DNA from 2 places in the Sphingomonas insulae genome. Region 1 is predicted to be linked to the other one. Evidence: riboswitches for the same ligand, from Rfam matches in the RefSeq annotation. Region 1 holds a riboswitch; the other holds the start of a gene.

Region 1 (15,505 bases):
CCATCTTGGCCATGATGAAGACGCCGATACCCATCCACAGCAGGCCGCCGAGGCCGGCGATGATCAGCCGCGGTTCGACGAAGAACCCCTGCATATAGGTGGCGTTGATCATGTAGATCATGCCGAAGACGATGAACGGCAGCGATCCGACGATATACGCCGACGCCTTCGATTCCGACGACATCGCCTTGATCTTCAGCTTCATCTGCCCGCGCTGGCGCAGCACGTTGGCCAGGTTTGCCAGCGTTTCGGCCAGGTTGCCGCCGGTTTCGCGCTGGATCGCGATGGTGATGACGAAAAACTGGAATTCGGGGGTGCCGAGGCGATCGGCGGTATCCTGCAAGGCGGCATCCATGGACTTGCCGATCTTCATCTTGTCGGACACCATCCGGAATTCCGCGCCGACCGGTCCTTCGACCTCGTTGCCGATGACGCTGATCGTCTCGGTCACCGGCAGGCCGGACCGCAGGCCGCGCACGAGCAACTCGATCGCGTCGGGGAATTTGGCGGTGAATTTCGCCACGCGGCGCTTGATGAAGAACCCGACCAGCCAATGCGGCAGGCCGGCACCGACCGCGAGGCCGACCAGCAGCGCGAGCATGACCGGCGCACCCTTCAGCCACAGCAGGGCGGCGACGACCACGATCAGGCCGGCGCTGACCATGCCGTATTTACCGACGGTCCAGTCCTTGCCGGTCATCGCCAGCCGCTTGGCGAGCTGCGCCGGGTTGGGCAGCAGGCGGCCGAAGGCGACGTCCGTCTTGGTCTGGACGCGGCCGGCGGTGATCTTGCGCATCTGCGCCTCGGCCACCGTGGCGCCATCGCCATGGCGATCGCGCAGCGCGGCGATCCGCCGGGTCTGCGCACGCTGCGGCGATGGTCCGGCAAAGGCGAAGACCACCATGGCCAAAGCGACCACGGCGCCGATGGTCATCATCAGGAGCGAAAACAGGTCCATCGCGGTGCTTCCGGCCTCCGGTCGGTCAGGCTGCGCAACCGGCCGACGGGCCGGGGTGGCAGGGAAGGGTAAACGTCACTTCTTGGCGCGCTTCGACATCAGCGATGAAAAGCCGCCGATCAGCGATTTGCCCTTGGCCGGCTTGCCGACCTTGTCGGTGGCGACCAGTTCCTCGCCCGCGCTGAGCACGTGGCGGGTCAGGTCGACGATCGGCGCGATCGTCTTCGACGTCTTGCCCGCCTCGGCGAGCGGCTTGCCGAGCTTGGCCGCCTGCGCCGCCAGCTTCTGATCGAAGGAGACCAGGAAATCGAGCTTGCGCTCGATCGATCCCTCGAAGTCCTTGCGGCTGATTTCCAGCTGGCCCGATGCGTGGACGCGATTGGCGACCAGGGTGACATGCGTCTGCGGCGCATGCGTCTTGAGCCAGGACAGGATGCGGATCGTGTCGCGGGCCGAGGCGAGCGTCAGTTCGGTCACCACCACCGCGGCCTGGATGTCGCTGATGAGGTGCGGATACTGGACCAGCATCGCCCGCGGCAGATCGACCACGGTCGCCTCGAACGCCGCGCGCATTTCCTCCTGCAACTGGAAGAAGGCGGTCCCATCGGTCATCAGCGGCTGGTTGATCGGCGCTTCGGCGGACAGCACGGCGAGGTTCTCGCTCGCCTTCACCATCGCGCGTTCGATGAACAGGCCATCGATACGGCTGGGATTTTCGATGGCGTCGGTCAGGCCACGACCCGGCTCGAGGTCGAGCGTCAGCGCACCGGTGCCGAAGTGGACGTCCAGATCGAGCAGCGCGGTCGAGCGCTTTTCCTTCTCGCTCGTCAACCACGCGATCGACGTGGCGATGGTCGATGCCCCGACGCCGCCGCGCGTGCCGATCACCGCGATCGCGCAATGCGGTCGATCGGCACTGACCTCGGCGAGCTTGGGAGCGTTGAGCATCGTCTGCGCGTGGACGAACGCCTCGCGCATCGCGTCGGGATGCAGCGGTTTCAGCAGATAGTCCTGGATGCCGCTGGCGATGAGGTCGCGGTACAGGCGGACGTCGTTGACCTGGCCGGCGGCGATCACCACGGTGCCGGGTTCGCACACCTCGGCAAGGGCGTTGATGTCGTTCAGCGGATCGCCCGATTCGGCGAGGTCGACGAACAGGATCTGCGGGCTGGCCGAGACCGAGAGCGACTGGACGGCGTTGCGCAGGCCGCCCTTGTGGACCTTGTCGACCGACCAGCCGAGTTCGGCCGCGAGCGGACGCAGGGTTTCGACCGTGGTGTCGTCGCAGACATAGGCTGCGAAGGGTTCGCGGGTGCCGAGGCCGGCGGGCTTCCATGGGGCATTCATATCAATTGCCTCCCTTGGCGCTGACCGTTTCGAGGGCGCCGGCGCCGGTCGCCGGCTTCTTGCGATAGGCCTCGATCGCCTTGGTGTTGACCGCCGTGTCGGTCACCCGGTCGGGATCGGCACCGCGGACGAGGTCGCCCGGATTGGCGACCATCGCCGCCAAATTGGTGTTGATGGCGCACCCGAAGTTCGAGGACGTATTGGCCTCAAGCTCGCTGCTCGCGTTGCGCGACCAGTCCGGACATCCGGGCACGGTGGCGTGCATGCGGCTGATGACGACGCGGAGCGTACCGGCCGTCACCGGCGCGTTGGTGACGGGGGCATCGTCCGACAGCAGCAGGCCGTAGCTGGCGACGACGCGGGCGACATCGTCGCGCGCCGCGCCGGTGGCATAGCCGCCGTCGGCGCCGGCATCGACGGCGACGCGGTCGCCGAAGCCCAGGTGCATCGTGTTCATCCAGCCGGCGAGCCGGCGATTTTCACCCGGGGCCAGTCCGCCCGCCGTCGTCGTCAGGTCGAGCGCGTAATCCTGTCGCGCCACCACCGGCTGATGGACGGATTCCAGTCCGTGGTTTTCCGTCCCCATGCAGCCGCCGAGCAGCAGCGCCGGGGCGGCAAGCGCGGCGAGGAGGATCGAATGCTTGGTCATCGCAGCCATGTCCTTCGCAGACATCAGTTGGAGAAGCCGGGCGCGGGAGCTGCACCCTTCTTCTTCGAAGAGGAACGGGGATCCGCCGCGGCGACCGGAACGTCGCGGCGGGGCAGGGCGGGCACGGCCGCGACCGCGCCGAACGCCGGCGGTGGCCCCGAATTGCCAGGAACCATCGTCGGCACCGGGCGGGGACCGTTGCCGCCGCTGCCCAATTCGCCCAGCAGGATGCGCGAGGCATCGTCGGGCGCGCGATAGCCATCGTGCGGCAGCGCGATCTGCGACGAACTGTTCACCGGCTTCACGAGGTAGGGCGTGATGATGATGACGAGTTCGGTTTCGTTGCGCTGAAAGCCGTTGGAACGGAACAATGCGCCAAGGATCGGCAGATCGCCGAGGAACGGCGTCTTCTGGATCGTGTTGTTGTGGCTGTTCTGCAGCAGGCCGCCAATCATCATGCTCTGCCCGGAGCCGAGCTCCAGCGTGGTTTCGGCGCGCCGGCTGCTGATGCCCGGAACACGGGTGCCGTTGAGTGAAACGGCATTGGTGTAATCGAGCTGCGACACTTCCGGCCGAACGCGCAGCGAGATGCGGCCATCGGCCAGTACGGTCGGCGTGTAGGCCAGGCTGATGCCATATTGCTTGTATTCCACCGACACGGCGCCAAGGCCCTGCGACAGCGGGATCGGTATTTCGCCGCCGGCCAGGAAGGTCGCGGTTTCCCCCGACAGCGCGGTCAGATTGGGATTGGCGAGCGTCGTCACCTGACCGGTGGTTTCGCCGAGATCCAGCGCACCGATAAGGTCGAGGCCAAGCAGCTTGCCGGCGAGGCCGAGGGTCGTACCGTTCGCCACCTGGGTAACGCCGCTGGCCGCGGGCGAGGTAAAGCCCGTCGACAACGCGCCACCGGGAAGGAATTGCCCGCTGGCACCGCGCCCCTGCGCGATACCGAATTTGAAGCCGCCCGTGCTGTCGCGGCTTTGCAGGTTCACTCCGACGTTCTTGGCAAAGCTGCGGTTCACTTCGGCGATGCGGACCTGCAGGTTGACCTGCAGCGGCGTCGCGGTGCGCAGGCGCGATACCACCTTGCTGCTTTCGCCGACATAGGCTTGGACCAGGCGTTCCGCCTCGGCCGCGTCGCCCGGACCGGCGACGGTGCCGGTGAGCAGCACCAGGCCGTTCATCGGCGTCGCGGTCAATTGGGCATCCGGCATCGCGAGCTGGAGCATCGCATCGATCGAGTCGAGATTCTGGCCGACCCGGACGGTGGTCGCATAGACGACGGCGCCGTTCTTGCTGGTGGCCGAGATCGTCGTCTCGCCGGTCTTCTTGCCGTAGATGTACAGCTGGGTCGGCGAGCGGACCTGGACATCGGCGATGACGTCGTCGGCGACGAACACGTCGCTCATCGGCCGCGCCAGCGTGATGAGCCGGCCGCGGCCGGTGTTGATCTGGACGACCGACGTGCTGCCGGCCGCGGTGCTGCGCCCGGCGGGCGGGCTCGCATTCGCCATGCCGGCGACCGTTGCCGCGGCGAGCGCGGCGGCAAGCGGCAGGACGCCGAGAGACGCTAGGTTGGTGCGCATCTTAATTCTTCCCCCCGACCGGAACCACGGTCACGCTGTTGCCGCGCGCGACGCGCACGACCGGCCCCTGGATGACGGCGGGTGCCGCCGTTCCGGGGGTGCCAGCGGTGGCTGGCATCGACATGTTGGGCACCGGCGTGGCGCTCTTGGCCGGCACGGTGCTGCGTTGAAAGCGCGAAACGTCGCCGCCGGTGGCGAAGCTGGCGCTGCCGACCTGCGGCTGCGTCGCGACCCGGAGCATCGTCGCCTTTTCGGATTTCGGATCGCGGTTCGCCATCGAGACGGCGCCGCTGGCGATCGCCTCTTCCAGTTCGGTCGAATTGTCGGCGAGCGCGCGCAGCGACAGCGACAGTTCGCCGAGCGTGCGGGCGACCGCGAGCTGCTCGGCCATCTTGGGCGTCGCTTCCAGCGTCACTGTCGAAAAGGTGCTGACCCGGCTCTTGCCGTCCTCGCCGACCAGATTGTCGGTACGCTGATCGGTCGCGAGCACGCGGACGTTGCGCATGATCGTCTCGGACACCTTCAGCGGCTGGCCATCGCCGCCGCCGGTGACGGTCTGCGTCAGGACGAGGTCGATGCGATCGCCCGGAAAGACGAAGCCGGCGACCGCCGCCTGGTTGGACACGCTGACGGTGACCGCGCGCATGCCCGGCCCGAGCGCCGCCGCCAGGAAGCCGCGATCACCGGGCGAGACGAGCGCACCCTTGGTGACCGGCTGGCCGGCGGTGACCGCGTTGCGGACGACCGTGCCGAGCAGCTTGCTGAGATCGGTGCCGGCCTTGATGTAATAGGCGCCGTCGACCAATTCCTGCGGCCATGGCTGGAACTTCAGCGCGGTGGCATCCAGGATTGTGCCGACCGGCAGGGCGCGGGTGGCGACCAGCACTTCGGGGCCGGTGACCGGCGGCGGCGCGGCGGGCCGCCCCATCGCGGCGGCTTGCGGTGCCGACGACCCTGCGATGAGGGTGCGGGCAAAGAATGCCGTGATGCCGGCGACGAACAACGCGCCCACCAGCAAAACGATCTTGCGACTATCCATGTCTCATCGGGCCTTTCAGCACACCGGCAATTGAACCGGCGGTAATCATCGGGTCGGAGTGGTTAAAATCCGGTTCGTATCATTGCGGTGACAGCGTCGCGGGCAGCGCGAGCAGTGCCGCCGCGGCGATCGCGACCCCGTACGGGACCTCGATCGCACCGATTCGGCGCTGCCAGCGCCGCTCCAGCATCATCGCGACGGTGATCGCACCGCCCAGGATCGACATCAGCATCAGCATCTGCACGAGCCCGCCGAGCGGCAGCCACAGCGCGAGGGCGGCGATCATCTTGACATCGCCGCCACCCATCCATCCGCAGGCGAATGCGGCGACGAACACCGCGAAGACAATGCCGGCGACCAGCAGCTGCATTCCGACATCGCCCCAGCCGAGGCCGTTCGCCCACCACCACACCGGTGCCAGCAACGCGATCGCCATGTTCTTGGCATTCGCGATCTCGCGCGTGCGTGCATCCTCGATCCCCGCCGCCAGCAGCAGCACGGCAAGGATGACGACCAGCGCCACCATGAAAAGATTGTCCCACCCCATCGGACGGAACAGGTAGACGCGATGGCTTGCGAAAACGTAACCACGTTGGAATATGACCGATACCGTCGCCCTGCGCCGTGACATGGCGGTCGAATCACGCGTGTCCGCCTGGGTCGCGCCCGATGGCTGGCCGCATCGCCGGTTCGACTGGACGCACCCCGATTCGCGTGGCCGCATCCTGGTTCAGGGCGGGCGCGCCGACATCATCGAAAAATACCTCGAAACGATCGCGCATCTCCACGCGCAACGCTGGTCGGTGACTGCGTTCGACTGGCGCGGGCAGGGTGGGTCCGGGCGGTTGAGCGATGACCCGCATGTCGGCCACGCCGCCAGCTTCGATCCCTGGGTCGACGATCTCACGGCGTTCTGGCGCGAATGGCGGGCGGACGCGGACGGGCCCGCGATGCTGCTGGCGCATTCGATGGGCGGGCATCTCGCCTTGCGTGCGATGCTGGATGGCGGGGTCGATCCCGATGCGGCGGTGCTGGTCGCGCCGATGGTGGGCGTGCGGTCGCCCGTCGGAGCCGGGGCCGGGCTGCGCGTAGCCCGGCTGATGACGCGGCTCGGCGATCCGGCCCGCGCGGCATGGACGGTCCGCGGCGACGCGAAGTCCGCGGGGCATCGCGAGCGGCTGCTGACCCATTCGCACGATCGCTACGCCGACGAGGCGGTCTGGTATGCGCGCGACCCTTCGCTGCTGCTCGGACCGCCGAGCTGGGCGTGGGTACTCGAAGCGTTCGTGTCGGGTGCGCGGTTGCAGGCTGATCCCCGGCTGTCGACGCTGGCGACGCCGATCCTGATGCTGGTCGCCGATGCCGACGGGCTGGTCGACAGCCCCGCCGCGGTGCGGCTCGCGGGCAAATTGCCGCATGCCGAACTGGTGCGCTTCGGCCCCGAATCGGCGCATGAGATCCTGCGTGAGGGCGATGCGGTGCGGCTGCGCGCCTATGCCCTCATCGATGCGTTCCTGGAACGCCACGCATGACCTACGACATCGCCATCGTCGGTGCCGGTATCGCCGGCGCCAGCCTTGCCGCGGCGCTCGCGCCGGACGCGCGGGTGCTGCTGCTCGAGGCGGAGGATCAGGCCGGATATCATGCGACTGGGCGATCGGCGGCGTTCTGGTCGGAAACCTACGGCGGCCCGGATATCCAGCCGCTGACCAGCGCGTCCGGGCCGGCATTGCGGGACGGTGGTTTCCTCGATCCGCTGGGATCCCTGCACATCGGGCGGGCGGAGGATGCGGCGAATATCGACGCCTTCCTCGCGGCGTTCGAGGGGACGGCCGTGCCGCTGTCGCACGTCGATCCGGCAGCGTTCGTGCCCGGCCTGCGCCCGCAATGGACTCTCGGCGTGCATGAGCCGAGCTGCGCCTATATCGACGTCGCGGCGCTGCACGCATCGTATCTGGCGGCGTTCCGACGCGCCGGCGGCACGATCGCGACGCGCGCGGGGCTGGAGGCCGCGCACCGCGCGGACGGCGTGTGGACGATCGCGACGCCATCCGGGATCTATCGGGCGACGGTGCTGGTCGATGCGGCGGGTGCCTGGGCCGATCCCGTCGCGGTCCGCGCCGGCGCGGCGCCGTTGGGCATCCAGCCGTACCGGCGGACGATGGCGCAATTGCGCACCCATCCCGCGCCCACCGATGCACTGCCGCATGTCGCCGACATTTCCGGACGATTCTATTTCAAGCCCGAAGCGGGCGGGCGGCTGTGGTTGAGCCCGCATGACGAGACACCGGTCGATCCGTGCGATGCGGCGCCCGAGGAACTGGACGTGGCGATGGCGGTCGACCGGTTCGAGCAGGTCGTCGACTGGCAGGTCGCGGCCGTCGAGCGCAGCTGGGCAGGCCTGCGCAGCTTCGCGCCCGACCGGCTGCCGGTCTACGGGTTCGATTCCGTCGTGCCTGCATTCTTCTGGTGCGCGGGGCAGGGCGGTTTCGGCATCCAGACCGCCCCCGCCGGCGCCGCGCTGGCCGCGAGCCTGTTGCTCGGCCGATCGCTGCCGGACGGATTGGAACGGGTGGACGCGGACCGCTACGCCCCGGCACGCTTCTGACGATTGCATCGCCGGATCAGGATGTTAACCTGCGTCAATCGCACGAGAGGACCGTGACATGGCGCACAAGTTCGTGATCGAAAAGAACAAGGCCGGCGAATATGTCGCCAAGTTCAAGCACAACAGCGAATTGATCTGGTGGACCGAGGGCTATGAAAGCCGTGCTTCGGCCCGCAACGCCATCGCGTCGATCCTGAAGAACGGACCCGAGGCGCCGGTCGAGGAAGCGTGATCCCGGGGCGCGGGCAAGAGGTCTGCGATTCTCCCCGCGCCTGATCGGCTTCGCGCGGCGACGCCAGCCATGGACCGACAGCACGTTCGGGACGATGCATGCAGCGGGCCGCGCGCCCGGATCGATCGTCGATCCGATCCGGCCCGCCACCCGCTCAGGCGGCGGCGCGGCCGGCCATCACCGCGGCATCGCTCGCCAGCTTGTCGACGCGTTCGTTGTCGGCGTTGCCGGCGTGGCCCTTGACCCAGATCCACTCGATGTCGTGCTTCTGCGTTTCGGCGAACAGCGCCTGCCACAATTCGACGTTCTTCACCGGCTTCTTGTCGGCGGTGCGCCAGCCGTTCTTGCGCCAGCCGTGGATCCAGCGGGTCAGGCCGTCCATCACATATTTGCTGTCGGTCGACAGCTTCACCTTGCACGGCCGGGTCAGGATGCGCAGCGCCTCGATCGCCGCGGTCAGCTCCATCCGGTTGTTGGTCGTCAGCACCTCGCTGCCCGACAATTCCTTTTCATGGCTGCCGAAGCGCAGCAGGGCGCCCCAGCCGCCGGGGCCGGGATTGCCCTTGCACGCGCCGTCGGTGGCGATTTCCACCAGCTGCGGGGCGGGGTCGGTCATGCGAAAGCCTCCGGATGTGCGTCGTACCAGTCGAGTCGGCGAAGATAGGCAAGGGGATCCTTGCGTGTCACCAGCGCATCGGCGGGCGTGTTGAGCCAGTCCCACGCGCGGGTCAGCAGGAAACGGATGCACGCCCCCTTCGCCAGCACCGGCAGCGCGGTGCGTTCCGCCCCGGACAGGCCGAACGCGTCGGTGTAGCCCGCCAGCAACGCCGGACCTACGCCCGCCAGCGGCGCGCCGAGCGGATCGAAGGCCCAGGACGTGTGCATCACCGCGACGTCATAGGCGCGCACGTCCCGGCAGGCGAAGTAGAAATCGATGAGCCCTGTGACCCGTGCGCCGAGCATCAGCACATTGTCGGGAAACAGGTCGGCGTGGATGACACTGACGGGCAGGGTGTGCGGCCAAGCGGCCTCGACCGCGGCGAGCGCGGCGTCGATACGGGAGAACAGGCCGGGGGTGATGCGGTCGAGATCGGTGCCGCAGCGCTCCAGCAGCGGCCGCCAGTCGCCGACGCCCAGGCAGTTCGCGCGATCGCCATCGAATCCGGCGACGGCGGTGTGCAGGTTTCCCAGCGCGGCACCGGCGGTGGCCGCCTGCGCGGGCGTCGGCTGGGTCAGCGACACGCCGTTGAGGAAGCGGATCAGGCAGGCGGGGCGCCCTTCCAGCTGCTGGATCGCGATGCCGGCGCGGTCCCGGATCGCGGGCGGCACCGGCAGGCCGCGCGCCGCCAGATGGTCGAGGAGGTCGAGAAAGAATGGCAAATCGCCCGCATCGACGCGCTTTTCGTACAGGGTCAGGATGAACCGATCGGTGGTGGTGTCGACCAGATAGTTGCTGTTCTCCACCCCCTCGGCGATGCCCTTGGCGGAAACCAGATCGCCGACGCCGTCATAGCGGCGCAGGAAGCCGGCGAGCGCTTCGGCGGACACCTGCGTGTAGACGGCCATGCTTTCCCCTCACTTCCAAATGATCGTCACCCCGGACGTGTTCGAGGTCCCCTCCGCCCGCACAATCGGCAGGAGGCGGGTGTGTCGCCTACCGCCGGACGGATGCCGGAACGGGGCCGGGGCGACGACGCCTCGCCTAAGCCGCCGCTTCGAGTCCGCGCGGCAGCTTGAAGGCGATCGTCTCGCGCGTCGTCTCTTCCTCGCGCTCGGTCACCGCAAAGCGGGTGGCGAGCAGGTCGACCAGTTCGCGCACCAGCAATTCGGGGGCCGATGCACCCGCCGTGATGCCGAGCGTGCCGACGCCGTCGAGGAACGACCAGTCGAGATCGGCGGCACGCTGGATCAGGCGGGCGGGAATGCCCTCGCGCTCCGCCACCTCGACCAGCCGCACCGAGTTGGACGAATTGGGCGCGCCGATCACCAGCATCGCATCGCAGGCGGCGGCAATCGCCTTCACCGCGGCCTGGCGGTTGGAGGTGGCGTAGCAGATGTCTTCGCCGCGCGGCGGCTGCATGTTGGGGAAGCGGCGCTGCAACACCGCGACGACCGCGGCGGTATCGTCCACCGACAGCGTCGTCTGGGTGAGGAAGGCGAGATTGTCCGGGTCGGGCGGGGTGAAGCCTTCGGCATCTGCGGTCGTCTCGATCAGCGACATCGCCCCCTCGGGCACCTGGCCGAATGTCCCGACGACCTCCGGATGGCCGGCGTGGCCGATGAAGACGATGTGGCGGCCGGCATCGACCAGCCTTTCGGCCTGGCGGTGCACCTTCGACACCAGCGGGCAGGTCGCATCGAGATAGTCGAGGCCGCGATTCTGTGCCGCAGCCGGTACCGATTTCGGCACGCCATGCGCGGAAAAGACGACGGGCGCGCCGTCGGGAACCTGATCGAGCTCCTCGACGAATACGGCGCCCTGCGCCTTCAGCGTATCGACGACGAACTTGTTGTGGACGATTTCGTGCCGGACATACACGGGCGCGCCGTGCTTCTCGATCGCGAGTTCGACGATGCGGATCGCGCGATCGACGCCAGCGCAAAAACCACGGGGTGCTGCGATCAGCAGATCGAGGACGGGCTTCGCGCCGTCCGCCTGGGGAAGAGAGGCCATGATGCGGCCGTTCCTACGCGATTGGGCGACCGCGCGGAAGTACGCGATTGCTTGCACCCGCGACGGGCGGTTCCTATGGTGCGCGCCGCACCGCCGGCGCCGTCCGGCGACGCAATCTGCCCGTTCGACAAAGGTACGCGTCTCCGTGAAAACTCCGCTTCTCGGCCTCACCGCCCTCGGCCTGATCCTCTCCGGGTGCGCCGGCAAGGGCGAGATCGTGGAAGGCGGCATCACCGCCGTACGCTCGGCCTGCCCGACGGTGGGCGTCGCCGCCAACACCGGCGACCTGACGCTGTTCGATCCGGTCACCAGCCGTGATGCGGGCGCGATCGACGTCGTCGCGAACATGACCAACGTGCGCGGGACATGCAACGATGCCGGCGACCAGATCGTCAGCGCGGTGACGTTCGACGTGCTCGCCCGCCGCACCCGCACCGATGGGCCGCGCGACGTGACGCTGCCCTATTATATCGCGATTGTCCGGGGCGGCACCGCGGTGACGGCGAAGCGCAAGGGCCAGATCGCGATCCATTTCGACGCCGGCCAGGCCCGTGCGCAGGCGAGCGGCTCCGCCTCGGCGCAGATCGCGCGGGCGGCGGCGACGTTGCCCGACGACGTGCGCGAACAGCTGACCCGCAAGCGCAAGGCGGGCGACGAGGATGCCGCGACCGATCCGCTGTCGCGGCCCGAGGTGCGCAGCGCGGTGCTGCGCGCCAGCTTTGAAGCGCTGGTGGGGTTCCAGCTGACCGACGATCAGCTGAAGTACAACGTACAGCGGTAGTTTCGCGGCGTAAGCCAGGGCTCTGTTCGTCATCCCGGCGGCGGCGGGGATCCGGACACGCCAGCGGTTCGGCCCAAGCGGGGGCGGAAGGTGATGGATCTCCGCCTGCACGGGGATGACGACGCTTATGGGGTGGGTGTCTGGCCGGCTGGTGACGTCCGGGTATACGGCGCTGGGCGTTCGATGGCGTCCGTATCGCGTATCGCGGACACGCGACCCGCCCCTGACTCCCATTGGCGCGGGAGGGGAGGATCGGCGTCTTTCCCGATTGACTAAGCCATGCTGCACCGCCACAGCTTGGCATGTCGATGCCGGGCAACCGGCATGGGCGCACGCGGGAGAGAGCCTCTGCACAAAGAGGCCGCCGAAGGAGCAACCACCCCGGAATCTCTCAGGCACAACGGACCGCGCGCAGCCTCATCGACACTCTGGAAAGCGCCCCTTACAGGGGCCACCGAAGGGGTAAGCCCGGTGTCGCTCGACGCAGGGTCAAAGCTCTCAGGTTCCCGTGACAGAGGGGGTTCGCAAGATTGGGATGCAGCCGTGCCTGCGACCCGGTCGCGTGCCTTTTTTGGAGACGGTTGATGAGCGACACGCTGCCAGACACCCTGCCCGACCCGCTCGACGACCTGAACGAGGGCGACGAGCCTGCGATCCTGCAATTGCCGCTCGACGCCTGGCATCGCGCCCGCGGCGGCCGCATGGTGCCGTTCGCCGGTTACGAGATGCCCGTTCAATATGACGGCATCATGGCCGAACATCTGTGGACGCGCGAATCGGCCGGGTTGTTCGACGTCAGCCACATGGGGCAGGTCGGCTTCACCGGCGACGGGATCGACGCGGCGGGTGTCGCAAAGGCACTCGAAGCGGTGTTGCCTGGCGATATCGCCGGACTCGCTCCGACCAAAATTCGCTATTCGCTGCTGCTCAACGACGAGGGCGGCATCCTCGACGACCTGATGGCGACCCGGCTGCCGGAAGAGGGCGCGCATCCGTTCGGCGAGGCGAGCCACTATGTCGTGGTCAACGGCGCGACCAAATACGACGATCTGTCCTACCTGCTCGACGTGTTGCCCGACGACATCACGATGAACCTGATGGAGGATCAGGCGCTGCTCGCGGTGCAGGGGCCAAAGGCGGTCGCCGCGGTCGCTCGCCTGATCCCCGGTGTCGACGCTCTGGTGTTCATGACCGCGGGGGCGTTCGAATGGAACGGCCATCCGCTGTGGATCAGCCGTTCGGGCTATACCGGTGAGGACGGCGTCGAGATTTCGATTCCCGCCGAAGCCGCCGCCGATTTCGCAGATGCGATCTGCGCCGAACCCGAGGTGAAGCCGATCGGCCTCGGCGCGCGCGATTCGCTGCGCCTGGAAGCGGGCCTGCCGCTGTATGGCCACGACCTCGATCCCGAAACGACGCCGGTGATGGCCGACCTCGGCTTCGCCCTGTCGAAGCGTCGCCGCGAGGCGGCCGATTTCGCCGGTGCGCAGCGCATTCTCGCCGAGCGCGAGGATGGCCCGGCGGTGAAGCGCGTCGGCCTGTCGGTCGCCGGACGCCAGCCGGTGCGCGAGGGCGCGAGCGTCGTCGATGCGGATGGCGCGGTGATCGGCCGCGTCACCAGCGGCGGTTTCGCGCCCAGCGTCGGCGCGCCGATCGCCATGGCCTATGTCCCGGCCGCGCTCGCCGCCGCCGGCACGCCCGTGCGGCTGGTCCAGCGCGGCAAGATCCACGAGGCGGCGGTCGTCCCGATGCCGTTCGTTCCCCACCGCTACGTCCGTGCAGGAGGCAAGTGAGATGAGCCGTTACTTTACCGAAGATCATGAATGGGTCGACGTCGATGGCGACGTCGGCACGGTTGGCATTTCCGAATATGCGCAGAGCCAGCTCGGCGACATCGTGTTCGTCGACGTGCCGGAAGACGGCAAGCAGCTGGACAAGGGCGACGAGGCCGCGGTGGTCGAATCGGTCAAGGCGGCATCGGATGTCTATTCGCCGGTGTCGGGCAACGTGCTGGAGGGCAATTCGGCGCTGGGCGACGATCCGAGCCTCGTGAATTCGGATGCCGAGGGCGAGGGCTGGTTCTTCAAGATCACGCTCAGCGACGCCAGCGAGCTCGAAACGCTGATGGACGAGACGGCTTACGCGGCGTTCGTCTCGAAGCTGTAAGTCTTAGCAAAGCCCCTTTCCGTTTTCGGGGAGGGGCGGGGTGGGGCCTGCCCGCGGGCGGGATTTTCCCCACCCCCAGCCGCTCTCGCGATCGAGAGGGGTCTAGGGAGTAATCAATGCGCTACCTGCCGCTTACCCAGCCTGACCGCGACGCGATGCTCGACGTCATCGGTGCCGCGACGATCGACGACCTGTTCGTCGACGTGCCGGAATCCGCCCGCCTCGACGGCCCCGTCCGCGGGCTTCCGGATCACGCGTCCGAACTGGCGGTCGAGCGGCATATGACGGCGCTCGCTCGCAAGAACGTGGTCGCGGGCGAGGTGCCGTTCTTCCTGGGGGCGGGCGCGTACCGCCATCACGTGCCGGCCAGCGTCGATCACCTGATCCAGCGCGGCGAATTCCTGACCGCCTATACGCCGTACCAGCCGGAAATCGCGCAGGGTACGCTGCAGATGCTGTTCGAATTCCAGACGCAGGTCGCGCGGCTGCTCGGCACCGACGTGGCGAATGCATCGATGTACGACGGCTCCACCGCGTGCTGGGAGGCGATCGGCATGGCGCGGCGGATCACCCGGCGCGGCAAGGCGATCCTGTCGGGCGGGCTGCATCCGCATTACGTCAGCGTCGCGAAGACGATGGCGAAATACACCGGCGACGCGCTGGAAACGTCGATCCCGACGCTGGGCGCGCAGACCGATATCGATGCGCTGATCGGGAGAATCGACGGCGATACGTCGTGCGTCGTCGTGCAATATCCCGACATCCTCGGCCGGATCGCCGATCTGACGCCGCTCGCCGATGCGTGCCACGCAAACAAGGCGCTGCTGATCGCGGTCGTCACCGAACCGGTGGCGCTGGGTGCGATCCGGTCGCCGGGCGAGATGGATGCGGACATCGTCGTCGGCGAAGGCCAGTCGCTCGGCGTAGGCCTGCAGTTCGGCGGACCCTATGTCGGCCTGTTCGGCTGCAAGGACAAATATGTCCGCCAGATGCCGGGCCGGCTGTGCGGCGAGACGGTGGATGCCGATGGCAAGCGCGGCTTCGTCCTGACGCTGTCGACGCGCGAACAGCATATCCGCCGCGAGAAGGCGACGTCCAACATCTGCACCAATTCCGGCCTGTGCGCGCTGGCCTTCTCGGTCCACATGACGTTGCTGGGCGAGAAAGGGCTGCGGCAACTCGCCGCGATCAACCATGCCGGCGCGGCGGCGGCGGCGGAGCGGCTGGCGCGAGTGCCGGGCGTCGAACTGGTGACCGACACGTTCTTCAACGAATTCACGCTCCGGCTCCCGCAAGAGGCGCGCCCCGTCGTCCGTACGCTGGCGGATCGCGGCATCCTGGCGGGCGTGTCGCTCGGCCGGCTGTATCCGGACGAGGCGGGTCTGGCGAACGGACTGGTCGTCGCGGTCACCGAAACCACCACCGCGGAAGACGTCGAGACGTTTGCCGCCGCGCTTCAGGAGGT
Region 2 (15,505 bases), on a different replicon from region 1:
GGTTGCGTCGATCGCCTATTATCCGCTGAGCCTTGCGCTTCGGCATAGCTTGGAACCGGGTCAGCAGTCCCTTGGACATACCATGCTTCCGCTGGTATTGGTAAATGCAATCCTATGGAGCCTCAGCACCGTCCCCATCGCCGCACTGGTGGGCATTCGCAAAGGTACCAATAAGAGCATCATCAACATGACCGGGGCGGCTCTACTGCTTGTGACGGCCATTGTCCTTGCTCCTCGCTTGCAGCTTATGGGCCTGGTGTTCGCTCAGATGATCCAGTTCATCTTCGTGATCATTGCGGCATGGGCCAGCTTATCACGCCATCTCCGCGCAGGCCGATTCCGGCTTAGATTGCGTTTTCACCGCGACGTCATCCGCGAGACCATCGGCCTGTCTTTGCTGACGCAAGCCAACACGGCCATGGCACAATTGTACGACGTGGTGGTGCGATTGGTCCTGACGCGGGTTGGGGGAACCGCGAGCACCGCCGTCTACGAGCTGGTCGAACGTGTATTCCAACCGGTCCGCGTCCTGTTGATCGGTCCCGCTTTTCTTAGTGTTCCTATCCTCGCTCGCGCTTTTGCACGGCGACAGCTGCGGGCGATCGGCCATATATACGAACGGCAGGTTGCACTCATCACCGCTTCGGCGTTGATCGTCTATGCTGGCGTGGCATTGTTGGCACCTGTCGTGTCGCTAGTGCTCTTGCGCCGTGTCGATCAGCAATTCCTGCTGTTCTTCTTTATCGACTGGGTCGCGACGTTCGTTTACGTCTTGTGCATTCCCGGAATGCTGTTCGGCCCCGCATCGGGCAAGCTGCGATACAATATTATGGGCAACGTCTTTCAACTGGCAGGATCGCTTGTCGCCGGGACGGTCGCGGGGTTCCTATATGGTCCCCTAGCGGCCCTGGGAGGAATTGCCTGTGTCAACATCGCCAGTTCGCTGTTTCAGACCCGGGCCAATACATTGGCGAACGGAGCGCCGCTCTTGCCAAGCAAACGCCTGGTGGGGCGCCTGATGCAGCGTGGCGGGATGAAGCTCCTGTTTCGACCGATCATGAGCTGACCCATTCCCAATGAACCAGGCTACAACACAGAAGGTGAGCAGGACAGTGCGCGATCGACGATTACGGGTTGGCCTGTTGTCGCCCTGGGCCTCGCGATTGGGCGGAGGCGTCTTCGAGGCAGTCGTTGCCCATGCAGCCATGCTGTGCGCAGCCGGCGCTGATCCCGTCATCTTTGCACTGGAGGACCTACACAGTGCGGACGACCGTAGTCGTTTCGATGGAATCCCGGTGCAGTTGGGGCGGACGTTGGGACCGAGCCAGATAGGATACAGCCCCGATCTGGGACGCAAGCTGGCCGCGGCCGACATCGACCTTCTACATCTTCATGGCATCTGGATGGCAACATCTCATTTGGCGGAGCGCTGGGCTGCCGTGACGCGTCGTCCATATGTCATCTCTCCACATGGAATGCTGGACCCTTGGATCACGCAGCGCGGGCAGGCCAAAAAGGCAATCGCCCGGCTTGGCTACGAACATCGCAGCTGGCGGCGTGCCAATCTTTTCCATGCACTTACCCGCGCTGAGGCCGCAGACATCCAGCGTGAAACGGGCAATGACGCTATTGCCGTCATTCCGAACGCCGTAGATGCGCACCTATATGACAATGAAGGGCGCGACTCGGCTACGGCCCGTATCGTCTATCTGGGTCGCATCCACCCTAAGAAGAACATTGACGGATTGATCGACGCTTGGCAAATTCTGGTCAAACAGCGGGGCCCAGCTGCACCACAACTTACGATCGCTGGTTGGGGGGATCCAATACATGTTGCCGCGCTGCAGGCACGTATCGACTTAGTTCTAGATTCCCGATTATCCTTTACCGGCCCCGTCTACGGCGACGCCAAGCGGGCATTAATTGGGAGTGCAACGGCGCTCGCCTTGCCATCTCATAGTGAGGGTTTGCCAATGGTAATCCTTGAAAGCTGGGCTTCCGGCATCCCCGTTGCCATGTCGCAACATTGCAACTTACCGGTCGGCTTCACCAGCGGTGCCGCCATCGACAGTGGCGTTGACGCCCATTCCATTGCAGCTGCACTAGCGGTCTTGCTCGATGAGAGTGGGGCCGCACGGCAACGTCGCCGTGCGGCAGCACGAGATCTTGCCACTCAGTGCTTTTCGCCGCAGATTGTCAGCGAGCAGTGGATGGCGGCATATCACCGCATATTGGAGCGGAATTCGTGAAGCAGCCAAGCGGATCTGATCCGTTGAGCGCAGAGGCTGCAAGGAGCGCCACTGGCGGACCTAGCTTCAGCTTGGCCAATCGCCTGATGCGGGTATTGTGGGGAATCAGCTGGCTATGCCTTGCCCGCTGGACGCCCCCTCCACTTCATAGCTGGCGCGCACTAATTTTGCGGCTATTTGGCGCAAGAATAGGCAAAGGTACGCGGATTTATTCCAGCGTAAATATTTGGCTACCCGCTAACCTCGACATTGGTAGTGGTTCGGTGCTCGGGCCCCGCGTACGTTGCTATAATCAAGGCAGGATCACGATCGGCGATCACGTCACCGTGTCGCAGGATGCGTCATTATGCGCCAGCAGTCATGATGTCTCGGATTGCCACTTTCAATTGCAGATAAGACCGATCGTGATAGAAAATCATGCCTGGATTGCTGCGGAATCCTTTGTAGGGCCCGGAGTTCGAGTTGATGAAGGCGCTGTGCTTGGCGCTCGTGGTGTAGCTATGCGCGATCTTGCGGCTTGGACAATTAATTCGGGAAATCCCGCCGAGTTTTTGCGCGGTCGCGCATTTGATAACTAGTACAATCCTTAGTATACAGCCTATAGACGTATACTATGTTAGATTTATTGATGATATGGAAGGACACTATGTCTTCGATAGATAAATTTACGAGAATGTTTATATTGAATATAATCAGGAAATGCGTTATAATATGCTAGCGCTACTTTTAATCCCCGATCGGACTTTCTCCGTGCTTTCTTAGCACATCGTTAAAAGCTTCGGCCATCAAAGCCTGAAGGCTCCTACTTTGGCGCCTTGCTAGCGTATGCATTGCGAACGACATTTCGGGGCTAAAGAAACCAGCGATTTGTTTCCGGCCTTGGCGGCTCGCCGGTACGGCTGAGGTAGCGGCGAAAGCTGGCTCTACGGTTGGGGCCGACACCAGGCCAGAGCGCAGGTTGGCAAAGCTGGGTTTGCGGCTCATGCAGCGGCTTTCCGGTTAGTTGGTTTGCGGGGCGCAGATAGGCCGACCTGTCGACATGTCCACGTGTAAATTTGACGAATGTCATCGGCAGCCTTACCGCCGGGTTCGTATTCCATAACGGTGCGGCCTTCGCCGCTGGCGTGGCGATAGGCAGCGCGGTCAGGAATCTGAATCGGACAGGGCGGCGTGCCGAATCCCTCCACTAGTTCGCCCGCCTCCTGATAGACACGTGGCGCATTGGGGCTGCCGGCAGTGAAGACAACATAGGCGGGTTTCTTGAGAAGCTGGACGAGCTTCGCGGTGATTTGAATTGCCGAGAGGTCGAAGGCGCTAGGCCGGCACGGGATCAGCACCAAATCGGCGACCTCAACCGCGGCGCGGGCGGCGCTGTCGGCGTGAGGTGGCGTATCGATGACGATCAGCTCGGCACCCTGTGCGCGGGCGGCCTCGACTTTGGCGGCGAGGCGCGGGGGTGGGCTGTCGATCACCTCCGGCGGTGCATCGCTGCGCCATGCTGCCCATTGACTGGCTGTTGCCTGCGGATCGGTATCGATGATGAGCACGACCCGGCCAGCGTCCTGAGCCGCGGCTGCGAGGTGGATGGCGAGAGTCGTTTTTCCCGCTCCCCCCTTCTGACTAATGATCGCGATAACTGGCATGAAACCACCTCTACATGTCGACATGGTGGCGTGGCAAGTCCTCGACATGTCTGCGCAAGCATAATTCCTACCCGACGTGAGGATGTCCGCTGGCGACCGTTTGCTTCTCTCAAGAAGCATGTAATGGCTGGAGCCAGCGCTCCTGTGATTGAGTACCGTTCTTAGGGTTGACCTGAGCCCTTGACGTCCTCCCTCTTTTTTCATCCAAGCTGAGTGAGAGTTTCCGGCGCTTTTGAGCCTCACCCCGTCTTAGGTCCGGTCTTTATGAGAAAACCGGCTCTCTTTTCGTCAGGGCAGGCATGCCTGCCCTGACGAAAAAGCGCGCTCCATCGGGGTCTGGTTGCCGAGGGAGCTATGCGGACGGTGCTCGTTGTAATCGCGCCGCCACGCCTCACATTTTACCCGTGCGTCGTCCAAGCTCAAGAACCAGTATGCGTTGAGGCATTCGGCCCGCACGCGGCCATTGAACGCCTCCGCAAACGCATTGTCGGTCGGTTTGCCGGGGCGGCTGAAGTCCAGCACTACATCATGCTGATAGGCCCATAGATCGAGATCCTTCGAGATGAATTCCGGCCCATTATCCAGACGTATGCGCTTGGGGCGACCGTGTGCCGCGGCAATGCGGTCGAGCGTTTCCACCACGTCAGAGCCACGATAGCTCATCCGTACATCGAGCGCTGGCGACACGCGCGTGAAGTTGTCGACGATCGACAGCACCCGGATCTTGCGCCCGTCGAACAGCTGGTCCGACAGGAAATCCATCGACCAGCACTCGTTGGGCGCCGTCGCCGGCGTCCGGTCATCGCGCAGCTTCGCCTTCACCTTGCGCTTGGGCGTCTTGTTGCGCAGCTGCAGCCCGAGTTCGCGATACAGCCGATGAGTGCGCTTGTGGTTGATCTCCCAGCCCTCCCGCCGGAGCAGAACATGGATGCGTCGATACCCGTAGCGAACACGGGTCGCAGCCAACTCCTTGATCCGCATCTTGAGGCCGGCCTGATCGAGGCGGCGGGACTGATAGCGCTGGGTCGATCGATTGATCGGAAACGCGCCGCAGGCTCGCCGTTCGCTGACCTGGTAGCTCGCCTGCAAATAGCCGACGATCTCCCGGGCTCGACCAGGCCCTACATTTTTCGGCGGATGACATCCTGCAGCATCTCTTTGTCCAGGCTGAGGTTCGCCACCAGCCGCTTCAGCCGGACGTTCTCCTCCTCCAGCACCTTGAGGCGCTTCATCTCCGACGGCATCAGACCCCCGTATTTGCTGCGCCATCGATAGTAGGTCTGGATCGAGATGCCGGCTTTCCGACATACCTCCTCCACGGTCGTTCCATCCTCGGCCTGCTTGAGAATGAACGCGATCTGCCTCGCTGAACCTCGACTTCTTCATTGACGGATTCCCTCGTCCGGCATCTGCCAAACCTAACCGGGAATTTCTCACAAAGAACGGACCAATCCACAGGGCTCAGGTCAAACCCACCCTTGACGCCTACCCCGCCCCCGCCGATACCCGTGTCCATCGACATGGGAGAGACCGGGTTCAGCCCCGGCGCCGAAGGAGCAACCGCCCCGGAAACTCTCAGGCAGAAGGACCATGGCGATGCGAGGATATCTGGAGAGAGGCGCAGGGGCGACCCCACGTCCGCCGACGGGATAGCGATCTCAGGCACAAGCGACAGATGGGGCATGCGCACGGCCGGATATGTCCGGCGATGGGGACATGCATGCACGTCGACACGTCTACACCCCTACCCGCTGCGCTTGACCGCGGGCTGAACCGGCCGATCAGTGTCACCGAGCTGTTCACGATTGGCATTGGCCCGTCGAGTTCGCACACCGTCGGGCCGATGCGCGCGGCGTTCGACTTCGCACAGCGGGCCGTGGGATACAGCGGAGAAGGGGTAGAAGCGCCGGTACGCGTCACCTGCGATCTGTACGGCAGCCTCGCGTTGACCGGCCATGGCCATGCGACCGATACCGCCACCATCCTAGGCCTTGCCGGCTGGGAGCCCGAGCGGCTGAATCCCGATGCGGCACCGCGCATCCTCGCTGATATCGCCGTGCAGAGCTGCCTGCCGCTCGCTGGCACTCACCCGGTTGATTTCGCGGCCACCGATATCGTCTTCCACTCTCGCGAATTCCTGCCCGAACATCCCAACGGCATGACGTTCACCGCGCGCCTCGCCGATGGCGGAACCTACGCCGAGACCTATTTCTCAATCGGCGGGGGTGCGATCCTGCGCAAGGGCGCGCCGGAGTCGGCGAGCAACATCGCGGTGCGCCATCCGTTCAGTTCGGGCGCCGAATTGCTCGTGCTGGGCGACGAGACGGGCCTGTCGATTGCCGACATCGTCCGCGCGAACGAGACCGCGTGGCGCGAGGTTTCCGAAACCGACGCCTTCCTCGACGATGTCCGCACCGCAATGCACGCCTGCATCGACCGCGGCATGGCGCAGGACGGCATCCTGCCCGGCGGCCTGAAGGTCAGGCGCCGAGCGCGCGCGATCGAACAGGGGCTGACCGGCGATACGCCTGGCAGCAATCCCGCAGAAGTGTTCGAATGGGTCAGCCTTTGGGCGCTCGCGGTGAACGAGGAGAATGCGGCGGGCGGCCGCGTCGTCACCGCGCCGACTAACGGTGCCGCGGGCGTGCTGCCCGCCGTGCTGCGCTTCTACGAAACGCTGATCGCGCGTGACGAGGCCACGCGGCGGGAAGGCGCACGCACGTTCCTGCTGACCGCCGCGGCGATCGGCATGTTGTACAAGAAGCGCGCGTCGATCTCGGCGGCCGAGATGGGCTGTCAGGGCGAGGTCGGCGTCGCCTGCTCGATGGCGGCGGGCGCTCTCGCAGCGGTGTTGGGCGGGAGCAACGGCCAGATCGAGAATGCCGCGGAGATCGGCATGGAACATAACCTTGGCCTCACCTGCGACCCAATCGGCGGGTTGGTGCAAATCCCCTGCATCGAGCGCAACACGATGGGCGCGGTGAAGGCCATCAACGCTGCCTATCTAGCTCTGCGCGGCGACGGCAGCCATGTCGTCAGCCTAGACGCGGTGATCGAGACGATGCGCCAGACCGGCGAGGACATGCGCTCGCAATATAAGGAGACGAGCCTGGGGGGCTGGCCGTCAACGTTGTGGAATGTTGACGTATCTACATGACGACATTGAGCTAGGTCACGTGGACCAAGGGTAGCCAGAGCAAGGCTGAGGCAAGACTGATGAAGCCGATATAGGAGTTGGCCGTTTTGTCGTAGCGGGTCGCGACGCGTCGCCAGTTCCTCAGCTTGTTGAAGAAGTGCTCGATGCGGTTGCGCCAGCGATACTTCACACGGTCGCGCGGCGCGGGATGGCGGCGGTTAACTCTAGCGGGGATCACCGCCTTAGATCTCAGCCAGACAGCTCCTCCCGGATCGCATCGGCGTCATAGCCCTTGTCAGCGCGCACGACGTTGATCCAGTCGCCAATCATGCGCATCAGCGGGGGGAAGCCTTTGACATCATGCGCCTGTCCGGGTGTCAGCACGAGGGCAAGCGGTCCCTGAGCGTCGCACCTGGCGTGGAGCTTGGTTGTGAACCCGCCGCGCGAACGGCCGGGCGCCTCCGCGTGCCCAATTCCTTTTTATCCCCGCCGCGCAGTGGTGCGCCCACACGACCGTGCTGTCGATCATGTCGGCGCTGCCGTCCCGCGCGACTACCTCGGCCAGCGTCTCAAGCAGCGCGTCGAACACGCCGGTCGTCGTCCACCGCCGATAACGGCGGAACACGCTGTTCCACTTGCCATACTCATCTGGCAGCCGCCGCCATTGCGCCCCTGTCCGGGCGATCCACATCATGCCTTCGGAGTAGCGGCGGTTGTCCCACGCCGGGCGGCAGCCCCTACCGCGCTCGGCCGGCAGCAACGCATCGACGATCCCCCCACTCCGCATCCGACAACCCGATCCGCTCACCCAAGGCCGCCTCCAAATGGCAGCGTTGAATTAACCGCAGTTCACGACGTCAACCTTTGTCCAAGCAACCTAGTGTAGCTGCAGCGATGGATTAACTTTCAGACACTAGAATCGGGCTCATGCGCATCTTCGTTACCGGCGGAGCCGGCTTCATCGGCTCGGCGCTCGTTCGCCACCTGATCCGTAACACCGGGTACGAAGTGCTGGTCTATGACGCACTGACCTACGCCGGTACGCTCAATGCGCTCGCACCGGTCGCCGACAATCTGCGCTGCCGCCTCGTCCACGGCGACATTCGCGATGGTACCGCGGTTTTGGCCGCGCTCCGGGATTTTCGGCCCGACATCGTCACGCACCTTGCCGCGGAGAGCCATGTCGATCGCTCGATCGACGGACCGGGCGCCTTCATCGACACCAATGTCGTCGGCACCTTCACAATGCTGTCGGCGGCCCGCGCCTATTGGCTGGATCTCGCACCCGCCGATCGCGCTACATTCCGCTTCCACCATGTCTCGACAGACGAGGTGTTCGGAAGCCTAGGCCCGACTGGCCTGTTTACCGAGAACACGCCCTACGATCCGCGGTCACCCTATTCGGCGAGTAAGGCGGCGTCAGATCATCTGGTCAGCGCCTGGGGGCATACCTATGACCTGCCGGTGCTCATTACCAATTGCTCGAACAATTATGGACCGTATCACTTTCCCGAAAAGATGATCCCGCTGATGATCGTCAAGGCACTCGCCGGCGAAACCTTGCCGGTATACGGCCGCGGCGAGAACGTACGCGACTGGCTGTTCGTAGACGATCATGTCCGCGCACTGCAGGCCGTGTTCGAACGGGGCAAGCCCGGGCGACGCTACAACATCGGCGGCAATGCCGAACGCCGCAACATTGACGTCGTGGAAACGCTCTGTGCAACGCTCGATCGATTGCGTCCACGCCAGGACGGCCGCTCCTATGTAACGCAGATCGGCTTCGTCGCCGACCGTCCCGGCCATGACCTGCGTTATGCGATCGACGCTACGCGCATTCGAGACGAACTTGGCTGGACTCCGCGGGAAAGCTTTGAGACCGGGTTGGAGATGACGGTGTGTTGGTATCTGGGCAACGAAGCCTGGTGGCGCCCTATTGTTGCTGCACAGGCGGCGGACATACGGCGGGGACTCAATAACGCCATGGCTGCCTGAAGCAGCGCTTTACAATTGCGAGGGCACCGTCCCCCGCCTAGCCGGTGCGGCATGACCGATACCGTCCTCACCAGCCGCCCCCTATACCGAGGCTGGCTCAGCCTCATCATGCTGCGCCTGCGCCTCAGTGGAACCGAATGCGAGCGGGCAATCGTCGAGCATGTCTCGGGCGCAACAGTCCTCGCCTATGATCCTGACCGCCGTGTCGCCATGACAGTACGCCAGACGCGCGATGCGGTATTGTATCTGGGCGAGGCGCCTTTCCCCGAGGCGATCGCCGGCGCGACCGAGCGCGAAGCCCCGGCTGACACCGCTTATCGTGAAGCATACGAGGAAACCGGCCTGCGACTGCGTCAGCTTGAACCTGTTGCCCAGGTTTGGATGACTCCTTCATCCACCACCGAGCGGGTCCACCTATTCCTTGCTGAATATACTACCAATGATCGCACTGGCTTGGGCGGTGGAATGGCCGAGGAACTTGAGACGATCGACGCGCGCGAAGAGAAATTGGCGACTCTCTGGGCGGATGTGACAAGTGGCCGGATGACCGATGCCAAGCTATTTATGCTACTCCAGGCTCTACGGCTCCGCCGGCCGGATTTATTCTAACCATTTTTTATCGCTGACTGCTATATCCGAGCTCATGAAGGGCATCATCCTCGCCGGCGGCACAGGTACGCGGCTCCATCCGGCGACGCTTGTCGTCAACAAGCAGTTGCTGCCCGTCTACGATAAACCGATGATCTACTATCCGCTGTCGGTGTTGATGCTCGCCGGCATCCGCGAAATTCTCATCATCTCGAGCCCCGAATATCTGCCGCATTATCGTACGCTGTTTAATGATGGATCGGCGCTGGGCCTGAGCATCGCCTATGCGGAACAGCCGCGTCCCGAGGGCCTGCCACAGGCGTTCACCATCGGTCGCGACTGGATCGCGGGCGAGCCAGTGGCGCTGGTACTTGGCGACAACATCTTTTTTGGCAACGGCCTGGTGCCGATGCTGCGCCGCGCTGTCGACCGGGTCGAAGGCGGCGGGGGTGGGGCCACCATCTTCTCCTACCGCGTAGAAAACCCCGAACGCTATGGCGTGATCGAATTAGACGCTAAGAACCGAGCCGTATCGATCGAGGAAAAACCTGAACGACCGCGATCCAGTCACGCGATCACCGGGCTGTACGTCTTTGATCGGCAGGTGTGCGATCTGGCTGCTGGATTGACCCCCTCGGAAAGAGGCGAACTCGAAATCACTGACCTTGTCCGCCGCTATCTAAACGCGGACGCACTATACGTCGAGCCGATGGGTCGCGGCTTTGCCTGGCTCGATACCGGTACCCACGACAGCCTGCTCCAAGCGGCCGAGTTCGTTCGCACCATACAGCATCGTCAGGGCATCCAGATCGCCTGCTTGGAAGAGATCGCTTACCTACAGGGGTTCATATCGCGCGAAGCTGCGGAGGAACGGGGCCGGGCGCTGGTCAAGACGGCTTATGGCCGCGCTATTCTGGCCGCAATCGAGGAAGCGCCGACACCCTTGCCGTTTGCGGAACGAAGAGCGGGGGACCGTCGCCGCGAAGAATGCTTTACAAAACTCGGCAATCGATCTAATCCTGACAATACCCCCATACTGTGATGAGTAGCCATTTTGTGTCCGACGAGTGCGGCCACATTGAGATTATCCATCGAAACGGTTATTAGCGGTTGCCCGTAAACCGCTGGGCGCCAAACAGATAAGGTGTGCGTGGGCAATGTTGGATAATGTCGATCCGCCAGTTGCACAGGATCGCGCCCTGCATCAGGTTTCGGACCGGGCCTCCGACATCAAGACCCATTGGCGGCCTCGTAGCGCACTGCTCCAGTTCCGCGCCGTCCTGTACCTGCTCAGTACCGATCTGGCCGCGATCTTCGGTGGCTTCCTGTGCACGGCGATCCTGCGGCAGTCGATGGTCATCGACACAGGTTGGCTGGTGTTCGCGCTCGTGCTGCTGCCGGTCTATGCGCTGTTCGCGTCCAACATCGATGCCTATGACGCGGTCAATTTCCAGGACCCGTTCCGCGCGATCCGGCGCGGGCTGCAGGCGCTCGCGCTGGCGATCGGCAGCGTCATTCTAGTCGTCTTCTACCTCAAGTCGAGCACGGCATTCCCGCGGCTGACGATCGCGCTCGGTTCAACGCTCGCGGCGCTGTTTCTCGTCGTTGCCCGCTACGGCTTCGTCCGCCACCTCAACTGGGTCGTCGGCGGCAATCCGTTTAGCTCGATCCTGCTATGCGATCGGGGTGCTCCGATTCCGCCGGGCAAATTCTCGATGATCATGGCGGCGGAATCCTATTTCGATCCGGACGAGCATGATCCGCACATGTACGATCGCCTCGCGACGCTGATCGCCAGCGCCGATCGCGTGGTAGTGACCTGCGCGCCCGAACATCGCATGGCATGGGCCAAGGCGCTGCGTGGTGCCAACGTGCAGAGCGAGATCGTCGTCCCCGAACTTGCCGCGCTCGCGCCGCTCGGCCTCGGACCCAATCGCGACGTCCCCTCGATCATCGTCGCGGCGGGGCCGCTCAGCCTGACCGACCGGATCGTCAAGCGCCTGTTCGACATCGCTGTGGCGTCCACGGCGCTGCTGTGCCTGCTACCCTTGCTGATCATCACCGCGATCGCAGTGCGACTGAACAGTGCAGGCCCCATCCTGTTCAAACAGGTGCGCATCGGCCGCGGCAACCAGATGTTCAGTATGTTCAAGTTCCGCTCGATGTACGTCCAGCAGCTGGACGGGGCGGGGCATCGTTCGGCCTCACGCAATGACGATCGGATCACCGGTGTCGGGCGGATCATCCGCAAGACCAGCCTTGATGAGCTGCCGCAGCTCGTCAATGTGCTGAAGGGCGACATGAGCATCGTCGGCCCACGCCCGCACGCACTGGGATCGCGCGCGGCGGACAAGTTGTTCTGGGAAGTCGATCAGCGCTACTGGGATCGCCACGCCACCAAGCCGGGGCTCACCGGCCTGGCCCAGGTGCGCGGCTTTCGCGGCGCGACGCTGATCGAGGACGACCTGAAGAACCGGTTGCAAGCCGATCTGGAATATCTCGAGAATTGGTCGATCTGGCGCGATCTGAAGATCATTTTCCTGACCGTTCGCGTGATCCTGCACCGCAACGCATTCTGAGCGGAAGTCGCCGACGGGATACCGCAGACAGCGCCACGGCGCGGATCAGCCGCCATGGCCAGATATCGGCTGAGTGGTTCGTCCAGACCGACGTTTCGAAAATGCATGTGGCAGTTTTATGAATCACCCCTATGTTACTCCTGTCACCATCACCAATGATGGGACCGGTTAGGAGTTGGGATGGTTGGACTCGTCCTTGGCTATGTAGCTGGCTCGCTTGCATTCGGGCTGAGCCTAGGCGCCGCGGCGCATACGCTGAAGGCGCGTATCCGCTACTGACGGTTCACCCGGATGCGCTGGCTGTTGATAGCCGTGGCCGTAATCTGGGGCAGCTCAATTGCGGTTCTTGCTCTGGCCATGGCCGGTCGGTTGGTCAGCAAACGCGTCCGGCGCATGATTGATGGCGATTAAGCGGCCGGTCTATCCCGTGATTCAGCGGCTCGATTGCCCAGATGCCGACGATTCAGAAAACTCGCCAGACACGATGCGCGCTGACCTGCTCCCCGAAAATCATGCCATTGCTAAGTTAGCTCGTCAGATGGAGACGAGCGATGCGTCGAGGCCGTTTTACCGAGGATCAGATCATAGGCGTGCTGCGTGAGCACGAGGCTGGCGTGAAGACCACCGAGCTGTGCCGGAAGCACGGCATCAGCGATGCGACGTTCTACAACTGGAAGTCGAAGTACGGCGGGATGACCGTGTCGGAAGCGGCGCGGTTGCGGACGCTGGAGGACGAGAACCGGCGGCTGAAGAAGCTGCTGGCGGAGTCGATGCTGGACGTGTCGGCGCTGAAGGATCTGCTGGGAAAAAACTGACCCGGTCTGTGGATCGCTACGCTGCGGTGGAGAAGCTGATGACCGACCACGGCTTCTCCGAGCGTCGCGCCTGCAGACTGATCGGGGTCAACCGGTCGGCATGGCAATATGAGCCGCTTCGCGGAAAGGACGATGCTGTCCGCGAGCGGATGCGCGAGATCGCGAACGAACGTCGCCGGTTCGGCTATCGCCGGCTGGCGATCCTGCTCAGGTGTGAAGGCAAGGGCATGAACCTGAAGAAGGTGTACCGGCTGTATCGCGAGGAGCGGCTGACGGTGCGCAAGCGTGGCGGCCGGAAACGGGCGTTGGGCACGCGGGCGCCGATGGCGATCCCGCAGGGCCCCAACCAGCGCTGGTCGCTCGACTTCGTGTCGGATGCATTGGCCTGCGGCCGGCGGTTCCGCGTCCTCAACGTCATCGACGATTACAGCCGGGAGTGCCTGGCGTGTATCGTCGATACCTCGTTGTCGGGTCGGCGTGTCGTCCGTGAGCTCGCCGCCATCGCCGAGCGTCGGGGGCTGCCGTGCATGGTGGTCAGCGACAACGGAACCGAACTGACCAGTCATGCCGTTCTGGCTTGGTGCCAAGACACCGGGGTAGAATGGCATTACATCGCTCCGGGCAAGCCGCAGCAGAACGGCTTCGTGGAATCGTTCAATGGTCGCTTGCGCGATGAGTGCCTGAACGAGCACCTGTTCGCCTCGCTGGCTGCGGCGAGACGGATCATCGAGGCATGGCGGACGGACTACAACACCGTGCGTCCGCACAGCAGCCTCGGCGGTATGGCGCCCGCCGAGTTCACGAACCGCCCCCGCCAGGGGCATGAGAACACCGAAGCTAACTTATCAGCGGCCTAAAAACGGGGAGCAGGTCAGCGCCCCAGCCTAGAATCAGGCAATGGATACGCTGCCGTTCACGCCTGTCGATCTCATCGCAATCGACGCCGCCCGCAACATCCGCCGGCGCTGGCATATCGCCGCGTATCGCGATCTATTCGGACGGGTGATGATCGAAACCGGCTGGGGCCGGATCGGCTGGCAGGGGCATACCCTAGTCCGCAGTTTCGTCGATGAGGGAGGGGCGCTGCGCTACGTGCGGGTACTGCTCGCCCGACGAAGGCGTGCGACGCGCCGGATCGGAACGGCCTATCAACCCATCGTTTCGACGTGTCGAAGTGTCGACACTTTTACAAGACGAGCGCTTTCAACACCTTTGCCCAGCTGACATATTTGAAGTTCTGCGTTTCGGGCGCGTTGTCGCCGTCCTGCGCGACGAACAGTCCCTTGGGGTAATCCGGGCCGAAGTCGCCTAAAGCCAGTTCGATGCCATCGGTATCGCTGGTGCCATCGATGCTGCCCCCGCCGATGCGGAAGCGGCCGGCGTAGGTGGCGTTCGGCAGACGGTAGAGCGTATAGGCATTGTCGCCCTGGCTCGAGGCGACGAGATAGCCACCGGTGCGGCCAGCCGGGGCGAGCGCGAGGCCTTCGGCGTCGGCGACCAAGGTCTTTCCGTCGACCTGCGCGATCGGGGTGGCAGTGACCGGCGCGGCGGGGTCCGCGGCGAAGCGCCACAGGCCGATGTCCTCTTCGGCGACGTAGAGCAGCCCCGTGCGATCGTCGACGACGCAGCCTTCGGCCTGGGTGGCGAGCTTCATACTGCGCACCGTGGTGACGCGCGGGGCGGGGCCGCTTGTATCGATCGCGACCTGGTCGATGCGGCCGTCCTTCAGCACGACGAAGCCGAACAGCGCCTTATCCCTCGCCCGCGTCCACAGGCACATGCCATAGGCTTCGCCGGGACCGACCGGATAGCGCCCCATCGCGATAAGTCGACCTGTCGACGTGTCGAGCGTGAACAGCGCGACATGCGCCTGGGCCACGTCCGCACGATCGCTTGCTGCCACCATCACCCGGCCGCCAATATCGCGCAGGTCAACGTTGTTGAGCCGCGCGGCCGGCGTAAAGGACACGCGCTTGCCCTTCAGGTCGTATACGTGGATCCCCGCCTTCTTGTCGGTGCCGATGACGAGGCTTTGCGCCGGGTCACGCGGGTTGCGCCAGATCGCGGGGTCGTCCGCGGCATCCGCGGCGGTATCGACCGGATCGGTCTCCGCGCTCGCCGCGACGGTGGGTGCGTCCGCCAGCGGCGCCGCGACCGGCACCGTGGCGCATCCGGCGAGCAGCAGGAAGGGGAGGGCGCGCCTCACAGCTTCACCCGCACACCGCCGAACAGCGTGTAGCCGAACTTCTCATATTCGTAGACGCGGTAGCGCTCACCAAAATAGCGGACGCCGGCGGTGTTGGTGAGGTTCTTGCCCTCGGCGAACAGGTTGATGCCCTTCATCAGCTGCACACTGCCGGTGACGTCGAGCTGGCCGCGCCCCTCCCAATACAGATCGAGCGCGGGGTTGTCGGCGTTGATCTCGTCGAGGTAATCGCTGCGCTTGGTATAGGCGACGCGCAGGTTCACCGGCCCGCGTTCGTAGAAGACGCTGGCGTTC

What was found. A riboswitch is a leader RNA that binds a small molecule or an ion and turns the genes downstream of it on or off. The one in region 1 is predicted to bind glycine.
Region 2: it holds a riboswitch for glycine, as region 1 does, so the genes downstream of both, GTH33_RS00540 (L-serine ammonia-lyase) here and gcvT (glycine cleavage system aminomethyltransferase GcvT) in region 1, are expected to answer to the same signal.

The regions. Positions count from the first base shown of each region.
Region 1 is NZ_CP048422.1:3,120,572-3,136,076, reverse strand. Features, by position in the region: gene GTH33_RS16505 (type II secretion system F family protein) at 1-958, opposite strand, end outside; gene GTH33_RS16500 (CpaE/TadZ family protein) at 1,034-2,305, opposite strand; gene GTH33_RS16495 (CpaD family pilus assembly protein) at 2,307-2,963, opposite strand; gene GTH33_RS16490 (type II and III secretion system protein family protein) at 2,978-4,540, opposite strand; gene cpaB (Flp pilus assembly protein CpaB) at 4,542-5,579, opposite strand; gene GTH33_RS16480 (A24 family peptidase) at 5,659-6,126, opposite strand; gene GTH33_RS16475 (alpha/beta fold hydrolase) at 6,179-7,111, shown strand; gene GTH33_RS16470 (NAD(P)/FAD-dependent oxidoreductase) at 7,108-8,187, shown strand; gene GTH33_RS16465 (YegP family protein) at 8,246-8,419, shown strand; gene rnhA (ribonuclease HI) at 8,574-9,035, opposite strand; gene thrB (homoserine kinase) at 9,032-9,985, opposite strand; gene ispH (4-hydroxy-3-methylbut-2-enyl diphosphate reductase) at 10,122-11,093, opposite strand; gene GTH33_RS16445 (hypothetical protein) at 11,239-11,874, shown strand; glycine riboswitch at 12,200-12,292, shown strand; glycine riboswitch at 12,293-12,399, shown strand; gene gcvT (glycine cleavage system aminomethyltransferase GcvT) at 12,459-13,667, shown strand; gene gcvH (glycine cleavage system protein GcvH) at 13,669-14,040, shown strand; gene gcvPA (aminomethyl-transferring glycine dehydrogenase subunit GcvPA) at 14,157-15,505, shown strand, end outside.
Region 2 is NZ_CP048420.1:15,937-31,441, reverse strand. Features, by position in the region: gene GTH33_RS00565 (polysaccharide biosynthesis protein) at 1-1,066, shown strand, start outside; gene GTH33_RS00560 (glycosyltransferase) at 1,077-2,249, shown strand; gene GTH33_RS00555 (LbetaH domain-containing protein) at 2,321-2,827, shown strand; gene GTH33_RS18060 (ribbon-helix-helix domain-containing protein) at 2,976-3,233, opposite strand; gene parA (ParA family partition ATPase) at 3,230-3,892, opposite strand; partial or broken gene GTH33_RS00545 (IS3 family transposase) at 4,181-5,278, opposite strand; glycine riboswitch at 5,404-5,493, shown strand; partial or broken gene GTH33_RS00540 (L-serine ammonia-lyase) at 5,613-7,036, shown strand; gene GTH33_RS18055 (transposase) at 7,278-7,502, opposite strand; partial or broken gene GTH33_RS18050 (transposase) at 7,663-7,815, opposite strand; gene rfbB (dTDP-glucose 4,6-dehydratase) at 7,956-9,023, shown strand; gene GTH33_RS00525 (NUDIX domain-containing protein) at 9,075-9,632, shown strand; gene rfbA (glucose-1-phosphate thymidylyltransferase RfbA) at 9,667-10,653, shown strand; gene GTH33_RS18045 (sugar transferase) at 10,769-12,190, shown strand; one part of gene GTH33_RS00510 (IS3 family transposase) at 12,742-12,994, shown strand; one part of gene GTH33_RS00510 (IS3 family transposase) at 12,994-13,862, shown strand; gene GTH33_RS00505 (WGR domain-containing protein) at 13,903-14,229, shown strand; gene GTH33_RS00500 (phytase) at 14,192-15,211, opposite strand; gene GTH33_RS00495 (TonB-dependent receptor) at 15,208-15,505, opposite strand, start outside.